One region of the Kineococcus aurantiacus genome, then DNA from elsewhere that is predicted to be linked to it. Evidence: riboswitches for the same ligand, from Rfam matches in the RefSeq annotation. Region 1 holds a riboswitch; the other holds the start of a gene.
What was found. Region 1 has a riboswitch for cyclic di-AMP ahead of BJ968_RS04795 (C40 family peptidase). Riboswitches for the same ligand answer to the same signal wherever they lie in the genome.
Positions count from the first base shown of each region.

Region 1 (5,644 bases):
GTGGGTCCTGTCCATCGCCATCGCGGTCCAGGCGTGGCTGCACGTGGACTCCGTCGGGCTGCTCTACGGCCTCGTGGCGCTGCAGAGCGCGGCCTTCGCCGTCAACAACCCGGCCCGCTCGGCCATCGTCCCCGGGATCGTCCCGCGCGAGCTGCTCCCGGCCGCGAACGCCCTGTCGGGCACGACGAACGCCGTCGCCCTGACCGTCGGGCCGCTGCTGGCGGGGTTCCTCGTCGGCGGCTGGGGGTTCCAGGCCGCCTACACCGTCGACGCGCTGACGTTCGTGGCCGCCCTGGCCGGGGTGTGGCGGCTGCCGCCCATGCGGCCCGACGCGGCGGCCGGCGCCCGCCGCCCGGGCCTGCGCTCGGTCCTGGAGGGCATGACCTTCCTCGGGACCCGGCCCAACATCCGCATGACGTTCCTGGCCGACCTGTGCGCCATGGTCTTCGCCATGCCGCGCGTGCTGTACCCGGCGATCGCCGCCGCCGAGCTGGGCGGCGGCGCCCGGACCGTCGGCGTCCTGGGGGCGGGGTTCGCGCTGGGCTCGGTCCTGGCCGGGCTGTTCTCCGGCCCGCTGGGCGCGGTGCGCCGGCAGGGCGCGTTCGTCGTCGGCTGCGTGAGCGTCTACGGCGCCTCCGTCGCGGCGTTCGGGCTGGTGCTCGTCCTCGCCCCCGACGGCGACGCCTGGAAGCTGTGGCTGTGCGTCGGGCTGCTGGCCGTCTCCGGGGCCGCCGACGCGGTGAGCGCGGTCTTCCGCGGCACGATCCTGCAGGTCGCCACCCCCGACGCCCTGCGCGGCCGGTTGCAGGGGGTCTTCATCGTCGTCGTCGCGGGCGGTCCCCGGTTGGGCGACCTCGTCCTGGGCTCGGCCGCCGGTGGCGTGGGCGAGGGGCTCGCGGCGCTCGGCGGGGGCCTGGCCTGCGTCGCGGCCGTGCTCGCGCTGGCCGCCTGGCAGCGGGGCTTCCTGCGCTACGACGCCCGGCACCCCACGCCCTGACCCGCCGCCGGGGGCCCGGCGGGGGTCAGCCCCGCACGCGCGCGTACTCGGCCAGCGCCACCCGCCGCTCGTGGGCGTGGTCGACGATGCGCTCGGGGTACCCGTGGGCGTACCCGTCGGCGGCCTCCCACGGCGTGTGGACGCTGCGGCCGGGCAGGTGGCGCAGCTCGGGGACGTGCTGGCGGACGTAGTCGCCGGAGGGGTCGAACCGCTGGCCCTGGGTGACGGGGTTGAACACCCGGAAGAAGGGGGAGGCGTCGGTGCCCGAGCCGGCCACCCACTGCCAGCCGTGCATGTTGCTGGCCAGGTCCCCGTCGCGCAGCCAGCGCATGAACTCCCGGCCCCCGTGCTGCCACTCCACGTGCAGGTCCTTGACCAGGAAGCTGGCCACGATCATCCGCACCCGGTTGTGCACCCAGCCCACCGACCGCATCTGCCGCATCCCGGCGTCGACGATCGGGTACCCCGTGCGCCCCTGCGACCACGCCTCGAACTGCTCGCCGGGCTCGGCGTAGCGCAGCCCGGCCAGCTGCGGCTTGTAGTACTCGCGGGCGCTGTCGGGGCGGTGCCACAGGACGTCGGCGTAGAAGTCGCGCCAGCACAGCTCGGTCCGGAAGGTGTCCGCGCCCGGGGACCGGTGGCGGCGCAGGTCGGCCAGCAGCGTGCGGGGGTGCACCTCGCCCCACTTCAGGGCGTGCGAGAGCTGGGAGGTCCCGTCGTGGTCGGGGCGGTCGCGCTCGTCGGCGTACCCGGCGAGCGCGTGCGCGCGGAAGTCGGCCCAGCGCCGGTGCGCGGCGTCCTCCCCGGCCTCGGGCAGCTCCAGGTCGCCCAGGTCCGGCTCCTCGGGCCAGTGCGGGCCGTCGACGCCCCCGCCCCCGCCGGTCCAGCGGACCTCGCCGGGGTCGTCGGCGGGAGCGGGCCAGCCGTGGGCGGCCCAGGCGCGGGAGAAGGGCGTGAACACCTGGAACGGCTTGCCCGAGCCGTTCAGGACGGTCCCGGGCCCGATGGCGTAGGGCGTCCCGGTCCGGACGAGCTCGCGGCCGTGCGCCGCCAGCGCCCGCGCCACGGCGTCGTCGCGGCGGCGGCCGTAGGGGCCGGCGTCGGCCGTGACGTGCACGCGGCGGGCCCCGGCGCGCGCCGCGACCCGGTCGACGACCTCGGCGGGGTCGCCGGCCTCCACGACCAGGTGACCGCCGAGCCGGGCGTCCAGGGCGCGCAGCGAGCGCAGCAGGTAGGCGCGGCGGACGTCGCCGGAGGGCCGCCACAGCGCCGGGTCGACGACGAACAGCGGCAGGACGGCGCCGTCGGCGGCGGCCGCGAGCAGCGCGGGGTGGTCGTGCAGGCGCAGGTCGCGCCGGAACCACAGGACACTGGAGCTCTCCGCGCGCGCCGTCACGTCCGGCGACGCTAGCCGCGCCGGTGCCCGGGCGCGATCGGGGACCGGGTGCCGCCGGCGGCGGGGGAGGGCCCGGGCAGGTGCCGCGGCGGGGGCCACGGGTGCGACCACGGGTCCCGATACCGGATGATGTGCCCCGTGAGCGATCTCATCGACACCACCGAGATGTACCTCAAGACGGTCTTCGAACTGGAAGAGGAAGGCATCGTGCCGATGCGCGCTCGCATCGCCGAGCGGCTCCACCACTCCGGGCCCACGGTCTCCCAGACGGTGGCCCGCATGGAGCGCGACGGCCTCCTGCACGTGGGCACCGACCGCCGCCTGGAGCTGACCGAGGCCGGGCGGACCAAGGCCATGCGCGTCATGCGCAAGCACCGCCTCACCGAGCGGCTGCTGACCGACGTCATCGGCCTGGAGTGGAGCCTGGTCCACGAGGAGGCCTGCCGCTGGGAGCACGTGGTCTCCGAGGAGGTCGAGAAGCGCCTGGGCGCGATCCTGGACCACCCGCACTTCGACCCCTACGGCAACCCCATCCCGGGGCTGGGCGAGCTGGGGGAGGCCGGGGCCGCGGAGGAGTTCCGCGCGGGGGTGCAGTCGCTGACGTCGGCCGAGGTGGCCGGGCGCAGCGTCGTCGTGCGCCGGCTGGGGGAGCCCCTGCAGACGGACGTGCCGCTGCTGGCGAAGTTCCGCGAGGCCGGTCTGGTCCCGGGCGTCGAGGTCGTCGCGAAGCCCTCCACGTCGGGGGTCGAGGTGAGCGTCGGCGGGACCGTGGTGGACCTCACACCGGCCGAGGCCGGGCACATCTTCGTCGCGCTGGCCTGACGGGCTCTCCCGGGTCGGGCCCGGCGGGAGCCGGGTGGCGGTGCGGGTGGTCCAGCGCTCACCGAGGTCGGCGTTGCGTCCTCGATCGCTACGGTGAGTAGCCCGATGTGAGCATCTCGTCACACTCCCGGCACCTGCCCGTCACCGGGTCGTGACATCCACGTCGCCGGCGGGTTATGGTCCACCCGCTACCGCGTCACTGCACGCGGAAGTCCTCGCGCGGACGCCGAGCCCTGCCACCGCGACGAGGTTCCCCGAGACAGCTCGTGGCAGGGGTGGGGGAACCACGTTTCCCGGGCGACGTCCGACCAGCGGGTCGGGCCGAGCCCTTGGGGTGAAGCCGGTGCGAACCGGCCGGGCGATGCTCCCGCCCGAACCCGACAGCTCACCTCGCAGGCGTCGGAGAGGCCACCACCTTGACGACTCGCGTCCAGGCGCGCCACCGCGCCGCCGTCCGCTCCACCACGCCCCTGACCGACCTGTCGGTCGGCCTCGCCCGCACCGCCGGCGCCGCCCGCACCGGCGCCGTGGCGCTCGCGGCCGGTGGCCTGCTCGTGTCGATCGCCGCCCCCGCCGGTGCCGCCCCCGCGGCCGCGCCCGCCGCCGTGGGCACCAGCTTCGCCTCGGTGGCCACCACGGTGCCCGCCGCGTTCGGCACCACCGTCCCCGGGGTCGTCTCCGCCCCGGCGACCGTCGCCGCGCCGACCACCACGGTGACCTTCGCGAGCGCCCCCGCGGCGCCCGTCGTCCTGGCGGCCCCCGTGCTCCAGCGCTCCTCCCGCGCGACCGACGACGCCCCCGTTGTGGCCTCCAGCGTCGCCGAGAGCGCGCTCGTGCCGCCGCCCGCGCCCGTCCCCGCGGCCGCCGCCGTGGCGGTCGTCGCCGAGCCGGCTCCGGCGCCCGCGCCGGCCCCGCCGCCCCCGCCGGCTCCCGCCCCGGTCCCGCTGGGGCAGCGCATCCTCGACGTGGCCGACGACTACGCCGGCGTGCCCTACGTCTACGGCGGCACCACGCCCGCCGGCTTCGACTGCTCCGGCTACACCAGCTACGTCTACCGCCAGCTCGGCGTGGAGATCCCGCGCACCGCGGACGCCCAGAAGCGGGCGGCCCGCACCATCTCGCGCGGCGAGGCCGTGCCGGGCGACCTGGTCTTCTTCTCCAGCGGCGGTGGCCGGGCCTACCACGTGGGCATCTACGCCGGGGGGAACTCGATGTGGGACTCCCCCCGCGCCGGCAAGCCCGTGCAGCTGCGCGCCATCTGGTCCGACGCGGTGAGCTTCGGCCGCCTCGCCCCGACCGTCTGAGGCGTCCGCACCGCACCACCCGACCGCCGGTCCCGGGGGCTCCACGCCCCCGGGACCGGCGGTTCGCGCGTCCGGGGCCGTCCGCGGCGCCCCGGGGACCGTGCGTCCCGTGGGATTCACGGGAAAGTTGCTGACTCGTCCACCTCCGGCGACGTACTCTCCCTCCACGGACGATCAGGTCCGCACCGGACCAGGACCGCGGAGGGCCGATGACCACGAGTCACCCCGGCTGGACCCCCCGACGGGGGACCGCGATACCCCACGTCCGGTACGCCGCCCAGGTCGTGGGGCACCACCGCGTGCACCACCACCATGTGGCCGTCGTCGCTGTCAGAGGCGCCTACCCCCTCGGGGGAGGCGCCTCTCGTCGTCTCAGGAGGTGGATGTGCGCACGCTCGTGCTGAACGCCGGCTACGAACCCCTCGCGGTCGTGTCCTTCCGGAGGGCACTGGTCCTGGTGCTGGCGGGGAAGGCGTCGGTCGTCCTGGCCGACGCCGAGGACCCCGTCGTCGGGGCCACCGTCAGCCTCGAACGCCCCTCCGTCATCCTCCTGACGCGCTACGTCCGGGTCCCGCGCGGGCAGGTCGTGCCCGTGAGTCGGCGCGGTGTCCTGCGCCGGGACCACCAGCGGTGCGCCTACTGCCGCGGGCACGCCACGACCATCGACCACGTCCTGCCGCGCAGCCGCCGCGGCCCGGACACCTGGGAAAACCTCGTGGCGGCCTGCGTGCGCTGCAACAACGCCAAGGGCGACCGCACCCCCGAGGAGATGGGCTGGCACCTGCCGTTCCGGCCCGCCGCTCCCCGCGGGGCCTCCTGGGCGGTCCGGGGCGCCGAGCAGCCCGACCCGCGCTGGGACGAGTTCCTCGCCACCGCCGCCTGAGGGGCCGGGCCGGAGGGGTGGCGCCCCCCGGCCCGGGGCCGCTGCGCTGCGCCGCGCGGGGGGCGGCGCGTGCCGGCGGGGACGCCCGCCGGCGGCGTGACGTCGGCGTTCGGCGCGGGGGCGGACCGGGAGGGGGACCGGGGGCACCCGGCGGGGCAGCCGACCGGAGGGGGCCGGGTCCGACCGGCGGGTGACGCGGGGTGCGCGCCGCGGTGCGAGGCTTGCGCCATGGATCAGGACAA
Region 1 is NZ_JACCBB010000001.1:1,007,039-1,012,682, reverse strand. Features, by position in the region: gene BJ968_RS04810 (MFS transporter) at 1-997, shown strand, start outside; gene BJ968_RS04805 (FAD-binding domain-containing protein) at 1,023-2,393, opposite strand; gene BJ968_RS04800 (iron-dependent transcriptional repressor DtxR) at 2,532-3,215, shown strand; cyclic di-AMP (ydaO/yuaA leader) riboswitch at 3,458-3,629, shown strand; gene BJ968_RS04795 (C40 family peptidase) at 3,632-4,519, shown strand; gene BJ968_RS04790 (HNH endonuclease) at 4,905-5,402, shown strand; gene BJ968_RS04785 (hypothetical protein) at 5,631-5,644, shown strand, end outside.

Region 2 (5,644 bases), 1.8 Mb from region 1:
CGACGACGTCAGCCTCAGCGTCCCCGACGGGCGCATGGTCGGTTTCGTCGGCGCGAACGGTGCCGGGAAGACCACGACGATGCGGATCGCCCTGGGTGTCCTGGCCGCCGACTCCGGGACGGTCACCTTCCGCGGGCAGGTGCCGGACCTGGCCCTGCGCCGCCGCTTCGGGTACATGCCCGAGGAACGCGGCCTCTACCCCAAGGGCCGGTTGCTGGAGCAGCTCGTCTTCCTCGCCCGCCTGCACGGCGTCGACCGCGGTGTCGCGGCCCGGCGCGGCCGGGAACTCCTGAACCGCCTCGGGCTGGGGGACCGCGCGGACGACAAGCTGGAGTCGCTGTCGCTGGGGAACCAGCAGCGCGTGCAGGTCGCGGCCTCCCTCGTCCACGACCCCGAGCTCCTCGTCCTCGACGAACCGTTCTCCGGCCTGGACCCGCTCGCGGTCGACGCCATGGCGGACCTGCTGCGGGAGAAGACCGCGGCCGGGGTGGGGGTGCTGTTCTCCAGCCACCAGCTCGACCTCGTCGACCGCCTCTGCGACGACCTCGTCATCCTGCACCGCGGCCGCGTCGTGGCGTCGGGGGAACCGGAGAAGCTGCGCCGCGAGCGCGGCGGGTCCCGCTACGAGCTCGTCTCCGACGCCGACCTGGACTGGGTCCGCGACGTCCCCGGCGTGCGCCTGGTCGAGCGCCGCCCGCGGGGCGTGGTCCTCGAACTCCTCGACGGCCGCCCCGACCTGGACCAGCAGGTCCTGGCCGAGGCCGTCCGCCGCGGCCCGGTGCGCTCCTTCGCGCCGCTGCTGCCCACCTTGTCCGAACTGTTCCAGGAGGTGTCCCGGTGAGGGGCCAGTGGTGGATCGTCGCGCAGCGCGAGATGACCGAGCGGTTGCGGGACAAGGGGTTCATCTTCTCGACGCTGCTCCTCTTCCTCATCGTCGCCGCCGCGGCGGTCCTGCCGGGGGTGTTCTCCGGCGGGACGAACGACTACGACGTGGCCGTCACGGCGGAGTCCCGGCCCCTCGTCGCGACGGCGCTGCCGGCCGAGGACCGCGACGACCGGGTCCACCTGCGCGAGGCCGCCGACGTCGCCGCGGCCGAGGCCGCCGTGCGCGCCGGTGACGTCGACGCCGCCGTCCTCGTGGGGCCGGACGCGGTCTCGATCGTGGGGGACCGCACCGTCCCCGACACCCTCACCTCGATCCTCACCGGCCGGGTCACCGCGGCCCGGACCGTCGCCGGGTTCGAGGCCTTCGGCGTCGACCGCGCCGACGTCGAGCGGGTCCTGTCGCTGCCGCCGCCGACGACGCGGCTGCTGGCCCCCGACGCGGTGGACCCGCTGACGGTCTACCTGCTGGGGCTGGCGTTCGCGATCATCTTCTTCCAGATCGTCATCATCTTCGGGTACTCCATCGCCCAGAGCGTGGTGCAGGAGAAGCAGACCCGCGTCATTGAACTGCTCGTGACGACGGTCCCGGTGCGCCAGCTGCTCATCGGCAAGATCCTGGGCAACGGGATCCTCGCGTTCGGGCAGGTGGTCCTCCTCGTCGCCGCGGGCGTGGGGGCGCTGGCGGTCGCCCAGCCGGACCTGCTGTCCTCCATCCCGGGCATCCCGACCGCGGCGGTCTGGTTCCTGGTGTTCTTCCTCTTCGGGTTCGCGATGCTGTCCTGCCTGTGGGCGGCGGCCGGTGCGATGGCCAGCCGGCTGGAGGACCTGCAGTCGACCGCGACGCCCGTGCAGATGTTCGTCATGCTGCCGTTCTTCGCGACGTTCTTCACCAACGACCCGGGGACGCTGCAGACCGTCCTGAGCTACGTCCCGCTGACGTCGCCGATGGTGATGCCGAAGCGGGTCGTGCAGGGCGACGTCGCGCTGTGGGAACCGTTGGTGTCGCTGGGCGTCATCGCCCTGACGGCGGTCCTGTTCGTCAGCGTCGCGCGCCGCCTGTACGAGAACAGCCTGCTGCAGACGGGGCGGTCGCTGGGGCTGCGGTCGGCGTGGCGGAAGGCGGCCTGAACCCTGGGATGATCCTGGGGTGAGCGAGGCGGAGCAGCGGGTCGTCGGCGTCGGGCCCTGGGAAGGGGACTGGCCCGACGACCCGCGCTACGACCCGGAGCTGCTGCGCGAGGGGGACCGGCGCAACGTGCTCGACGGGTACCGCTACTGGTCGAACGCCGCCATCGTCGCCGACCTCGACACCCGCCGGAACCCGCTGCACGTCGCGGTGGAGAACTGGCAGCACGACGCGAACATCGGCTCGGTCGTGCGGACGGCCAACGCGGTGAACGCCGCCGGCGCCCACGTCGTGGGGAACCGCCGGTGGAACCGCCGCGGGGCCATGGTCACCGACCGGTACCTCAGCACCCACCACCACGCCGACGTGGCGGCGCTGGCGGCGTGGGCCGCCGAGCGGGGCCTGCCGATCGTGGGCATCGACAACGTCGAGGGGTCGGTCCCGCTGGAGACCTACGACCTGCCCCGCGAGTGCGTGATGCTCTTCGGGCAGGAGGGGCCGGGGCTGACCGGCGAGGCCGTCGGCCACTGCGTCGACGTCCTGGCCATCGCCCAGTTCGGCTCCACCCGCTCGATCAACGTGGGAGCCGCCGCCGCGGTCGCCATGCACGCGTGGGTGCGGCGGCACGTGTTCGGCCAGCGGCCCTGACCCGCACCGCCCCGCGGTGCTCGACCACCGTCGTGCTCGACCACCGTCGTGCTTGATCACCGTCGTGCTTGATCACCACGAGGGGGGATGCCTCCCGGTGGTGATCAAGCACTCTCGTGATCGAGCACTCCCGTGATCGAGCACGTGCGGGGCCGGCGCGCGGCGCCGGGGGTCGAGCGCGCCCGGGTCAGGGCAGGACGAGCACCTGGCCGACGCGGATGTGGGCCGGGTTGTCGCCGATGGCGCCGCGGTTGACGTTCCACACGGCCACGTAGCCGCCGGGGACGCGGTTGTTCACGGCGATCCGGTACAGGGTGTCGCCGGGGGCGACCGTGTAGGTGCGCTGGGCGGCGGGAGCGGCCTCCACGACCGGGACCGGGGCCGGGGCGGGCGCCGGAGCTGGGGCAGGCGCGGGAGCCGGGGCGGGCGCGGCGGCCGGAGCGGGCGCAGGGGCCGGGGCGGGCGCAGGGGCCGGGGCGGGGTGCAGCAGGGCCGCCTCCTGGCCGACGGGGTCGGCCGCACCGCTCAGGCCGAGACGGCGCGAGCAGGAGGGCCAGGCCCGCCAGCCCTGCACGGCCAGGACGCGCTCGGCGACGACGATCTGCTGCTCACGGGAGGCGAGGTCGGCGCGGGGGGCGTACTGGCCGCCGCCGAAGCCGGTCCACGTGCGGGGGCTGAACTGGATCCCGCCGTAGTAGCCGTTGCCGGTGTTGATGTGCCAGTTGCCGCCGGACTCGCACCGGGCGAGGCGGTCCCACTCGGAGACCGGCGCGGCGGAGGCGCTGGAGACGGGCCCGAGGACCGCGGCACCGGCGGCGCCCGCGGCGACCGCCGCGAGGAGCCCGCGACGCAGGGTCGTGCTGGACGGGACGGACGCGCGCGGGTGCGCGGGGGCGCGACGGATCGCAGGCATGCTGACCTCCAACGCCTGCGAGGTCAGCTGTCGGGTTCGGGTCGAAGGTTGGTTGACCCGGCCGCGCGGGCGCGGCTTCACCCCGAGGACTCCCTCCGGGGAGGTCGTCCGAGGAACGTGTGGGTCCCCCGCTCCTGCCCACGGGCTCTGTTCCGGCGCGCGGTGGGCAGGACTCGGCGTTCCGCGGCCGCGTCCCCGAGTGGCCCCGGGGACGTTCCGACGGTAACGCCTCAGAAGCTCCCCGTACACCGTCGAGAGACCCGGTCGTGACCTGAACCCCGCCACCGGGCGGGGCGGACCCCCACCGGAGTGGTGCAGATCACACGGGTCAGGAGTTCGCCAGGAGCTTGGCGACCGCTTCCTCGATGCGCGGGGTGAAGTCCCCGGCCCTCTCGCCCTCGCGCCCGTGCAGCGGCTCGCCGAACGTCACGTGCACGGCCGGGCGGCCCGGCACCGGCCAGTTCCGCCGCGGCGGCATGGCCTCGAACGTGCCGCGCAGCGCGATCGGGACGACCGGCACGCCGGCCTCCAGGGCCAGGTACGCGGCCCCCTTCTTGAACGGGCGCATCTCGCCCGTGTAGCTGCGGCCGCCCTCGGCGAAGATCACCAGGCTCCAGCCGTCCGCGAGCAGCTGCGCCGACGGGTTCGACCCCCGGCCGCCGCGCCGCTCCAGCGGGTACGTCCCGATGACCAGGCCCGAGGGGGCCGCCCGCCACCAGACGTCGAAGAAGTAGTCGGCCGCGGCCGCGATCGCCACCCGCCGGCGCCGGCGCGCGCCCAGGGCCTCCAGGATCACCGGGGCGTCCAGGTGCGAGGAGTGGTTGGCGACCAGCACGGCCGCCGTCCCCAGCCGGTCCAGGGCCTCGACGTTGTGGACGTGGATCGACAGCTGCGAGCGCAGCACCGGGGTCATCAGGACGCGCTGCAGCGTCGAGCGCACCAGCGTCGCCGGGGCCGAGCGCACCCAGTCGTTGCGGTGCACCGAGCGGCCGCCGCCCCCGTTGCCGGGAGCGCCGCCGGAGTGCTTGCGCAGCAACGGCAGTGCCCGCACGATCCGGGTCGGTCGCGGGATCCCCATCAGACTCGCCATCCTTCGGTCCCCAGCACCCGCGGTCCGCTGCGACCGGGACGGGGACTGCTCGACGGTGCGGAGTTCACACCGCGCATCCTGCCACGCGGGTCCCCGGCGGGGTCCGCGGCGCCCTGTCGGCCCGTGCGTCAGTCGGTGCCCGCCAGCACCTGCTGCGGCACCCGCAGTCGCCGCGCCGGCGACGACGCGGCCCAGTCCGCGACGGGCCAGCGGGAGCCGCGCGCCACCCGGAACAGCGGCACGTCCGGCGAGACGGCGGTGGGGTTGCCCACCGACTTCAGCAGCGGCAGGTCCACGTGGGAGTCGGCGTAGGCGTAGCTGGCGGACAGGTTCGCGCCCTCGACCTCGGCGTAGCGGCGCACCCAGGCCGCGCGCGCCTCACCCACCAGCGGCGGGGAGGTGAGGAACCCGCTGGCGCGGCGGGTGCCGTCCACGACGGCCTCGTCGAGCTCGGTGCACACGACCTCGTCGAACAGCCCCGCCAGCGGCCGGGTGACCTGGCGGACGTCGCCGGTCATGAGGACCGTGCGGTGCCCGGCGTCGCGGTGGGCCTGGATGCGGCGCAGCGCGTCGGAGGAGATCGAGGCCAGGAAGCCCGGGGCGAAGACGTCGTCGACGTACTGCTCCAGCGCGTCGAGGTCGACGCCGGCGTACCCGCGGAACAGCGAGCGCAGGAAGCTGCCGCGGTCGCGGCGCTCGGCGGCGATCCAGCCCGGCAGGTGGCGCATGACCCGGCCGAACTCCGCGATGCGCGCGGGGGCGTCCAGCGAGGACAGTCGCAGCGTGAGGTAGGTGTCGACGACCGTGCCCGGCAGCAGGGTCCCGGCGAGGTCGAAGACCGCCAGGACGGGGGCGTCGCCCGCGGCGACCGGCTGCAGCGCGCGGGGCCCGGAGGCCTCGGCCTGCTTGCGGCGGCGGCGGATCTCCTCGTACTTGCGCATCTGGGCCGTGACGCTGGGGCAGTGCGACTCCAGCCAGTAGT
Region 2 is NZ_JACCBB010000001.1:2,837,367-2,843,010, forward strand. Features, by position in the region: gene BJ968_RS26685 (ATP-binding cassette domain-containing protein) at 1-841, shown strand, start outside; gene BJ968_RS13745 (ABC transporter permease) at 838-2,013, shown strand; gene BJ968_RS13750 (TrmH family RNA methyltransferase) at 2,033-2,659, shown strand; gene BJ968_RS25740 (LysM peptidoglycan-binding domain-containing protein) at 2,847-3,572, opposite strand; cyclic di-AMP (ydaO/yuaA leader) riboswitch at 3,570-3,740, opposite strand; gene BJ968_RS13760 (lysophospholipid acyltransferase family protein) at 3,901-4,650, opposite strand; gene BJ968_RS13765 (SDR family oxidoreductase) at 4,791-5,644, opposite strand, start outside.
Region 2: another riboswitch for cyclic di-AMP. It lies ahead of BJ968_RS25740 (LysM peptidoglycan-binding domain-containing protein); the one in region 1 lies ahead of BJ968_RS04795 (C40 family peptidase).